DNA from 3 places in the Exiguobacterium sp. UBA3968 genome. Region 1 is predicted to be linked to each of the others. Evidence: riboswitches for the same ligand, from Rfam matches in the RefSeq annotation. Region 1 holds a riboswitch; each other region holds the start of a gene.
What was found. Region 1 has a riboswitch for S-adenosylmethionine ahead of B3S86_RS00275 (2,3-diketo-5-methylthiopentyl-1-phosphate enolase). Riboswitches for the same ligand answer to the same signal wherever they lie in the genome.
Positions count from the first base shown of each region.

Region 2: another riboswitch for S-adenosylmethionine. It lies ahead of B3S86_RS13490 (LLM class flavin-dependent oxidoreductase); the one in region 1 lies ahead of B3S86_RS00275 (2,3-diketo-5-methylthiopentyl-1-phosphate enolase).
Region 3: another riboswitch for S-adenosylmethionine. It lies ahead of B3S86_RS12835 (Na+/H+ antiporter NhaC family protein); the one in region 1 lies ahead of B3S86_RS00275 (2,3-diketo-5-methylthiopentyl-1-phosphate enolase).

Region 1 is NZ_DGCW01000004.1:17,917-21,194, forward strand. Features, by position in the region: gene mtnK (S-methyl-5-thioribose kinase) at 1-848, opposite strand, end outside; SAM riboswitch class I at 926-1,029, opposite strand; SAM riboswitch class I at 1,235-1,336, shown strand; gene B3S86_RS00275 (2,3-diketo-5-methylthiopentyl-1-phosphate enolase) at 1,407-2,597, shown strand; gene B3S86_RS00280 (2-hydroxy-3-keto-5-methylthiopentenyl-1-phosphate phosphatase) at 2,594-3,253, shown strand; gene B3S86_RS00285 (methylthioribulose 1-phosphate dehydratase) at 3,250-3,278, shown strand, end outside.
Region 2 is NZ_DGCW01000007.1:147,092-150,369, reverse strand. Features, by position in the region: gene B3S86_RS13500 (DUF817 domain-containing protein) at 1-165, shown strand, start outside; gene B3S86_RS13495 (DUF975 family protein) at 359-997, shown strand; SAM riboswitch class I at 1,107-1,209, shown strand; gene B3S86_RS13490 (LLM class flavin-dependent oxidoreductase) at 1,284-2,342, shown strand; gene B3S86_RS13485 (ATP-grasp domain-containing protein) at 2,339-3,278, shown strand, end outside.
Region 3 is NZ_DGCW01000007.1:13,849-17,126, forward strand. Features, by position in the region: gene B3S86_RS12825 (alpha/beta hydrolase) at 1-555, opposite strand, end outside; gene B3S86_RS12830 (metal ABC transporter solute-binding protein, Zn/Mn family) at 725-1,738, shown strand; SAM riboswitch class I at 1,808-1,912, shown strand; gene B3S86_RS12835 (Na+/H+ antiporter NhaC family protein) at 1,994-3,278, shown strand, end outside.

The sequences.
Region 1 (3,278 bases):
AACGTATCGATGTCGCGAATCCGGGCATCACGAAGTGCTGAATAATCCGGGTATGCTGCAAAGAATAAGTGGGCGATGAACTGTCCGACATCGAATCCGAATGGACCATAAAAGGCGAATTCTGGATCGATGACTTTCGTTTCTGTTGCCGAAGCAAAGATGCTTCCTGTATGTAGATCGCCGTGTAGCAACGCATCTCCTTTCGTGATGAAAAGCGCTTCGAGTTTTGCGACTTCGCGTTTCAACTCATCGTCCGCCCACAGACGTGCCACCTCTTCTTCAAGCCCGGCTTCAATCTCGTTCGTCTCCGCGTCATGGAACGGATCCGTGAAGATTAATTTTTCCGTGATGTCGCACAAGTCCGGATTGTAGTACGTTCGGGCGACGCGTTTTTTTTCAACCGGACCAAGCGCAAAGTCCGATGTATGGAATAAAGTCCGAGCGAGATAAGAACCAATATGTTCCGCAAGCAACGGATACTGTTCACCTGCGAGTAAACCGCTTCGAACGATTGTCAGATGTGAAAGATCTTCCATGACCGTATACGCCTCGTCGTGACTAGCATGAAAGACACGCGGTACGAACGGCACGGCATGCCGGGCGAATTCACGGAGTGCGGATTGCTCGATCCACGCCCGCTCGAGTGATAGTGGCCAGCTCTCACCGACGACTTTCGCGTACGGGAGTGCTTGTTTTAGAATCAATCGATGTTCACCTTCTCGAATTCGAAAGACAAGGTTCAGATTGCCGTCGCCAATCTCTTCTGCTTCGACGGTTCCGTCGCCGATCAGTCCTAGTGAGCGGACCCGTTCGATCGCGTCCTGTTCTGTAAATGCTTTGTATGTCATCTCAGTTCCCCCTATGTGATACACGAAAAAGCGCCTCTTTTCGTCATCGAAAAGAGGCGCAGGAAAGTCACTGCGTCCTCTTATCTCTCAGACGAAACGTCTGTTGGATTTAGCACCGTGCCAAGTGGTCGGTTGCTGCGGCGTCATCGGGCCAATTCCCTCTGCCAACTCGCGATAAGAGTCGTATGTAGTTGTCGTGTGTGATATTGATTTGAATCTTACGCAATCCTCTTCCCTGCTGTCAAATCGAAATCAAGCAGAAACGGATATCGTTTTCGCTCCATATATAGAAAGAGTATTTTCAAAAAAATAAATTTTCTAAAAATAGTTTGACAAGTCGTGACTCTCATGTAAAAATTGCAATTAGATTTCACAATTTCATCCAATTCTTATCAAGAGCAGACGGAGGGACAAGCCCTACGATGTCGCAGCAACCGACCTTTTGGCACGGTGCTAATTCTTGCAGCTACTAAGCTGACAGATAAGAGTCCACGTTCGAATCATTCATGGTCTCTTGTCGCTGACAAGAGACCATTTTTTTATTGAAGGAGGAAAGACATGGCTTACATCACAGCTACTTATCAATTGACCGCCCGCGATCGACTGGAGCAACGCGCCGAACAACTCGCGCTTGGTCTGACGGTTGGTTCCTGGACGGAGCTGAATCATCTTGAGCAACAACAACTCGCCTCATTCAAAGGAGAAGTCGTACATACGGAAGAGCGCGACGGTAAAGGCTATATCACGATTCGTTACCCGGAACACAATGTATCGCGCGACTTTTCTGCGATCTTGACGACCGTCTTCGGGAAACTCTCACTCGACGGTGAAATCAAATTAACAGAACTGCTACTACCCGATACATTCACGTCGGATTTTCCAGGTGCGAAGTTCGGGATCGAAGGGGTTCGTTCCTTGATTGGTGTCGAAGATCGTCCACTGTTAATGAGCATCTTCAAAGGGGTCATCGGACGCGATTTATCGTTCCTTCGTGATCAACTCGAAGGACAACTTGCTGGTGGGATCGATCTCGTCAAGGACGATGAGATCCTATATGACAATCCGTTGACACCGACGATTGATCGGGCACGGATAGGACGTGAGGTTATCGATGCTCATTTCCACCGGACCGGTAAACGTGCGTTGTATGCGATCACACTTAGTGGTCCCGTCTTTACGCTCAAGGATCAAGCCAAACGATTGATTGACGCTGGAGCAACTGCTTTCTTGTTGAATACCTTCACATACGGACTCGACGTCTTACGTGAATTGGCAAGTGATCCGGAGATCAACGTTCCCATTTTCAATCATCCGGCTTACAGCGGTGCATTGATTGCTAGCCCGAACCACGGTGTTGCAGCGCCTGTCTTACTTGGCACATTACCGCGCGTTGCTGGTGCAGACTTAACACTATTCCCGTCACCTTACGGCAATGTCGCTCTTCCGAAGGACGTCGCCCGCGGCATCGCGGTCGAAGCGACTCGCCTCGGTCAGACGAAAGCGATTTTCCCTGTCCCTTCAGCCGGTATTCACCCAGGACTCGTTGCTCAACTCGTACGCGACTTCGGGATCGATTCCGTCATCAACGCTGGTGGTGGCGTACATGGTCATCCGCAAGGTGCTGCGGCTGGTGTTATCGCTTTTCGTCAAGCACTTGATGCGGCACTCGCAAATGAATCCCTATCGAATGCTGCGTCACGACATGAAGAATTACGAGTCGCGCTCGACGCTTGGGGGATCAAGTCATGACCTTACGAATTCTTTGTGACTTCGACGGTACCGTGACGATGCAGGATAACATCATTGCACTCATGGAGGTATTTGCGCCAGTGAATGACTTCGAACCGTTGAAACGTGGCGTGCTCGACCGGACGTTATCGATCCAAAGTGGTGTCGGGCAGATGTTCGCGCTTCTGCCGTCCGACGGTAAAGCGGACTATCTTGATTTCTTGATGGAGCGCGCTGTCATTCGCGAAGGATTTTCGGAGTTGCTTCAGTACAGTCGTCGTCAAGGAATCCATTTTTCGATTGTTAGCGGTGGAATGGACTTTTTCGTCGAACCGATCTTAGCACCGTTCCTCGAGCAAGAGCAGATTTACTGTAACATTGCCGATTTCAGTGGTCCATTCGTCCACATCGATTGGCCACACGCCTGCGATGTCCATTGCACGAATGGATGCGGCTGTTGTAAAACATCCGTTGCCCGTACATTATGCAAAGACGATGACGTCATCATCGTCATCGGTGACTCAGTGACGGACTTCGAACTCGCAAAACAAGCGGATCGTGTCTATGCCCGTGATTATCTGATCACGTTGTGTGAAGAAAATGATATCGCCTATACACCTTTTGAGACGTTCCACGATATCGTTCATGATTTAGCACGATCGGAGGTGACGATATGACATTCATGCGACGGTATGAAGAACT
Region 2 (3,278 bases), on a different contig from region 1:
TTCTTTAAAGGGTGGGTCTATCCACATCAGGAAAGAGGATGGGAAGTCGTTGATCTCGGAAAGTTGTCTTCTTGGTTCCTGCTTGTGATCATCACGGTCCTGATCGTCATCGTCGCGAAATACAAGCAACAGGATCCGGCTGTGGAGATATATCAGCGTACATAGACGAAAAACATGACATTTCGTTTGCGATGAAGCGCTTCGATGTTCAACGTTCGTTCTAACATGTGGACGACAACTTGAGCGTGTTTGGCTCAACCAGTGACGAGACGGGAAATTATTGAAAAAAGAGTGAAACATTAGAAGTTTTAAGCCGTAGAGTAAGGTGAGAACTTATTTTTCAAGGAGGACCTTACTCATGTCATCTCAATTAAAGAAAGCAGCGAAGGAGTCGCTCAGCGGTCGTTGGGGATTTGCAGTCCTAGCTTTTCTGCTGTTTAGTATTATTCAGGGTGTTCCTAATTTATTTGGATCGGATATCGATGAGCCGTCTAGTAGTATAGATCTCGTTGTATCATTGGTGTCGATTTTATTGATTCCAGTAGGAGTCGGTTGGACATGGATTGCCATGTCGATTGCTCGTGGCGAAGAAACGAAAGTGACGGATTTGTTTGAGCCATATGGTATGTTCCTGAAAGTGGTGGGGCTGGCCATTGTTCAGTTCATCTTTATCGCGCTCTGGACGTTACTCTTAATCATCCCTGGTATCATCAAGTCATTCTCTTACTTGTTGACGTACTACATCCTTCGGGATGAGCCGTCAATCGGTATTCTCGAGGCAATTACACGCTCACGGCAACTCATGGATGGACACAAGATGGAAGCATTCTTGCTCTTCTTATCGTTTATCGGTTGGGCGTTGCTTGTTATCGTTACGCTTGGTCTTGCTGTCCTATGGGTCGGACCATACTTCAGTGTCACGCTTGCCAAATTCTACGATCGTATTCGTGGGGAGCAGGCGCCAGAGCAGACATCAGATTTCGTCGCACCATACTAATTCCGAATCCCGACACTACGTCGGGATTTTTCTTTGGAATAAATCCGATAGGAAAAGACGGTTTAATGGTTGCTTTAGTTCAATGAATTCTGTACGATGAATGCAACACATCTTATCTAGAGAAGTCGAGGGACTGGCCCGAAGACACTTCAGCAACCCCGCTATGGCGGAAGGTGCTACTTCCAGGAAGGAATACCTTCTGAAGATAAGAGCGGACAGGACAAGATACCGTCGCTCTTTTCGAACTTCGAAAAGAGCGTTTTTTTATGATAAGGGGGACGATGGAGTGGAGTATGGTTTTTGGTTACCGATTTTTGGGGGATGGCTACGTAACGTCGAGGATGAACAGATGCCAGCGACATTCGATTATGCGAAACAAGTCGCACAAACAGCTGAACGGATCGGCTTCTCGACGACGTTGATTGCGGAATTGAACTTGAACGATATCAAAGGCATCAAGGAACCGAGTCTTGAGGCATGGACAACGGCAGCGGCGATTGCTGCAACAACAGAACGCCTTGAAATCATGACAGCGGTTCGTCCCGGGTTCCATAATCCGGCGACGACGGCGAAGATGGCGGCAAACATCGATCAGTTGAGTGGAGGACGATTTACGCTCAATGTCGTCTCGGCCTGGTGGGCAGAAGAAGCAAAACAATACAACGGTATTTTTACTGCACACGATGAACGCTATGCCCGAACGGAAGAGTTCGTCACGGTCATGAAAGGACTATGGGCAGATGCGTCACCGTACAGCTTCTCCGGCAATCACTACACGATCGAACAGGCAGAACTCCATCCGAAACCCGTCCAGCGTCCGGGGATTAAGCTCTACGCTGGTGGAGAGAGTGAAGCCGGAAAACGGACGATCGTCGAACATTGTGATGCCTACGTCATGCATGGAGGCACTGTTGAAGAAGTAGCTCATAAAATCAATGATATGAAAGTACGCCGGGAAGCGACGGGACACGCACCGCTTGAGAGCTTCGGTCTTGCTGCCTACATCATTTGTCGGTATACGGAAGAAGAAGCGCTTCTTGAGTGGCAACGCATCACGGACGTCAAGGAAGACAGCGCCGGTTATGCCGGTTATCAAGATTTCATCAGTAAATCGCAACTCGAACAACAGGTCGAACGAAATGATTATTCCGTCTCGAACCGTGGTCTGCGACCGAACTTGATCGGAACACCAGAACAGATTGCCGAACGGATTCTAGCGTTCGAAGCCGCTGGTGTCACGTTGCTCTTGTTACAATTCTCACCACAACTTGAAGAAATGGAACGCTTTGCCCGTGACGTAATGCCACTGGTCGAAGCGAAACGAAAGGTAGGTCAACAATCATGACAAAAATTCATATTCTCCACGAAAACCAAGAATGGACGGATCATCTCATCAAACGTCTCGAAGAACTCAAGTTGCCGTACGAGCAGTGGCACTTAAATGAAGGAATCGTACCGTTAGATGAACTGCCGCCAGAAGGTGTCTTTTACAGTCGTATGAGTGCGTCTTCGCATACGCGGGGGCATCGTTATGCGCCAGAGTTGACGGAAGGGGTCCTCGCTTGGTTAGAAGAGCATGACCGCACTGTCTTTAACGGAACGCGTGCGCTCCGTCTTGAAGTCAGCAAAGTTAATCAATACACAGCGTTACGTAAGGCTGGGATTCGTGTACCAAAGACAACGGCTGCTGTCGGACGTGATCAAATCGTACAAGCAGCAAAAGAAATCGGTGTTTCGTCATTCATCACGAAACATAACCGTGCCGGGAAAGGTCTCGGCGTCCAGTTATTCCATTCGATTGAAGCACTTGAAGCTTATCTCGATGGTTCGACATTCGACGAACCAGTCGATGGCATCACGTTGATTCAAGAGTACATCCAAGCACCAGAACCGTACATCACGCGGTGTGAGTTCGTAGGTGGAAAATTTGTCTATGCGGTCCGAGTCGATACGTCGGAAGGATTCGAACTTTGCCCAGCTGATGCGTGTGTGATTGACGACTTGTTTTGCCCAGTTGGTGAAGAAGCGCCGCAAACACCGATGAAGTTCCAAATCGTTGAAGGCTTCGATGATCCAATCATTGAAAAGTACGAAGCGTTCCTCCAAGCGAACCAGATTGCGGTCGCAGGTATCGAGTTCATTAAGGATGCGTCAGGTACGATCTATACGTATGATGTCAATACGAATACGAACTATAATTCCGATGCCGAAGCTGCTGCAGGACGCTACGGCATGCTTGAACTGGCAAAGTTCCTCGGAGCTGCTCTTGAAACAAGCACAG
Region 3 (3,278 bases), on a different contig from region 1:
CAATGGCATGTGTCGTTCATCGCGCTCACCAACGAAAGCAGATGGGGCAAGTGCCGTCGTCAGCATGAGTGCAGCTCCGGCTGAGTCTCCCCATACCATCATCCGTCCTCTTAAAATGCGAAGATCTTCTGCTTCTTTGTTCAAAAAGCATAAGGCATCCCGTACATCTTCGAGATTATCCGGAAAATAACTGCCTTCTTCAAACAGACGATAATCGATACTACAAACAGCAACCCCAAGTTCAAGCAGGCGATCAACGATCGGGCTAAAACAGAACAGATCCTCGCGCTCTCCACGAACGAATGCGCCACCGTGCGCGTAGATCGCGACTGGAAACGGTCCTTCCCCCGGCGGATAATAGAGATCGAGTTGTAAGGTACGGTCTCCCACTTGTTTGTAAGTGAGTGTCCGCGGTGCGAGTTGTTTTTCTGTGATTGGCAAGGCGGGTTCAGTCCACCGAAGTAATGCACCGTAATTGTTCCAGATACTTGCTCCCGCAGCTGCCGTCGTTAGTAGTGCAGCTCCCCCCATTAGCCATGCAGTTTCACGTTTCACTTGATCACCTCCAAAAGACGTATCAATTCCTTCATTTTATTATCCTTTTACCCCGTTTTAAAAGAAGTCGAACGTCTCGGTATTCGTACTTGACGCTTCTCAAACGTTCCGCTATAGTGAAAAAGTCCAAATCGGAATAATTACGTTTTAATAACGGAGGTAACATATAATGAAAAAAATCATTCCTGCTTTAACGGTCGCATTCGCGAGCGCAAGTATCCTCGCAGCTTGTGGATCAAACACCGATTCATCGACTTCAGATGATAAAAAGACGGAAATCTATACATCGACGTTCGCAACAGCTGCCATTGCCCGTGAAATCGGTGGTAATCAAGTCAACGTCAAGATGATCGTCCCACCTGGAGCAGATCCGCACTCCTATGAACCGACGTCAAAGCAACTCACTGAGATTGCCAAAGGTGACCTTTTCCTTTTGACAGGTACGACACTTGAACCCTATTCAAAAAAAATCCAAGAGAGTCTAAAAGGCACGGACGTCCGGTTCGTCGAGACGAGTAAGGATGTCACTTTGCTGGAATCGGATGCTACGCTTCACGCACATGAAGAAGAGGGACATACAGAAGATGAGCATGCGCACGAAGAAGCAGGGCACGATGATCACGCAACTGATGAACATGCGCACGAAGAGGAAGAACACGATCATGGAAAATACGATCCACACGTCTGGCTTGATCCTGTCAACGCCAAAGCAATGGCACGTTCTATCACAGTCGCCTTATCAAAAGAAGTACCAAAAGACAAAGCAACATTCGAAAAAAACTTGAAAGCGTTCGCTCAGCAGGCTGACGCACTCGATAAAGAGTTCAAGCAAGCCGTCGCTGACGGATCAAAAAAAGAACTTCTCGTCACACATGCAGCTTACGGTTACCTCGCCGAACGATATGGTTTCACGCAGCTTCCAATCGCCGGAATTTCCCCTTCCGATGAACCCTCACAAAAGCAACTGGCTGCTTTAGTGAAAGAAGCGCGGATGCATGATTTGAAATACGTCGCGTTCGAAGAAACGGTTTCACCAAAGGTTGCGCGTGTCATCCAAAAAGAAATCGGAGCTAAATCCGTGACGATCCATAACCTCGAGTCGGTGACGAAATCGCAGCAAAACAGCTCGTATTTTAAGTTGATGGAAGAAAACGTCCAGACGTTAGAACAGGCACTTCAGTAAAGTACAGTTGACACGCGTTACTCAATGCGGTACGGTAAGAAACGTGTTTTACAACAATTGAATGACTTCTTTTTATCGCGAGAAACGGAGGGACTGGCCCAATGATGTTTCGGCAGCGGACGATTTGATTCGTACTGTGCCAAATCCAGCAAGCGAAAGCTTGAGAGATAAGAAGAGCGTCTTTATTTCATAAAGACCTCCTTCTTTCTTGCGAAGGGGTCTTTTTTTGTATCTTTGAGAAACGAGGTATCAACAATGAAAGAAACGATTACGCCTAACAAATGGGCACTTCTTCCGCTCGTCGTGTTCCTGGTCCTCTTCATCGGAGCCGGTATCTTCTATGACGATTTTTACAAATTTCCGATTCTGATCGCCGCTTTGATCGCGTTGATCTTTGCTGCAATCATGACGAAAGGATCGATCAATCAAACGGTCGAACGTATCGCAACCGGTGCCGGAAATCCTGATATCATGATCATGGTCTTCATTTTCTTATTAGCCGGTGCGTTCTCTGGAACAGCGGAAGCGATCGGCGCAATCGAAGCAACTGTCAATGCTGCTTTGACGTTCTTACCTCCTTCACTCCTGATGAGTGGGATATTTGTTATCGCAGCATTCATCTCGATGGCAATGGGTACCTCGACAGGAACGATTGCCGCACTTGCTCCAATCGCCTTCGGTATTCATGAAGCAACAGGTATCAACGTTGCGATCGCAGCAGCGTCAGTCGTTGGTGGTTCGATGTTCGGTGATAACTTGTCGTTCATCTCGGATACGACAATCGCTGCCGTTCGGACACAAAAAACGAACATGCGCGATAAATTCCGGACGAACTTCATGATCGTTCTCCCGGCTGCCGTCTTAACGGTCATCTTACTCGCGTTCGTTTCTGGTTCTGGCGATGCGGCAGCAGCTAAAGCATTCGAGTTCTACAAATTAATTCCGTATCTCGCCGTCATCGTCCTTGCACTATTTGGTGTCAATGTCATTCTTGTTCTCGTCGGTGGCACATTGCTCACTGGAATCATCGGTATGATCGACGGTAGCTTTGGCTTAAGTGGGTTCGTCCTTTCGATGTCTGAAGGAATGATGGGCATGGCAGAGATTTCCATCTTGACACTCCTCATGGGTGGTCTCGTCAGTTTGATCACGTTCAATGGCGGAATCGCCTACTTGAAAGAGACGTTGACGCGCAAGATTTCACAGCGTCGCGGTGCTGAATTCAGTATGGCAGCACTCGTCAGTGCGACGAACCTCGCAACGGCGAACAATACGATCTCGATTCTCGTCGCTGGACCACTCGCGGCTGAAATCGCTGATACGTATGAAATCGACCGCAAGAAATCAGCGAGTATTCTTGATATCTTCTCTTGTGGTATTCAAGGCATCATTCCGTATGGGGCACAACTGCTGATCGCAGCAGAGTTGACGAAGACAGCTTCACCAGAACTGATTCCGTATCTGTTCTATCCGTTCCTGCTCTTCGTCTGTGGATCGATTGCCATCATCTTTGGTTTCCCACGTCCGAAAAAATCAGTTG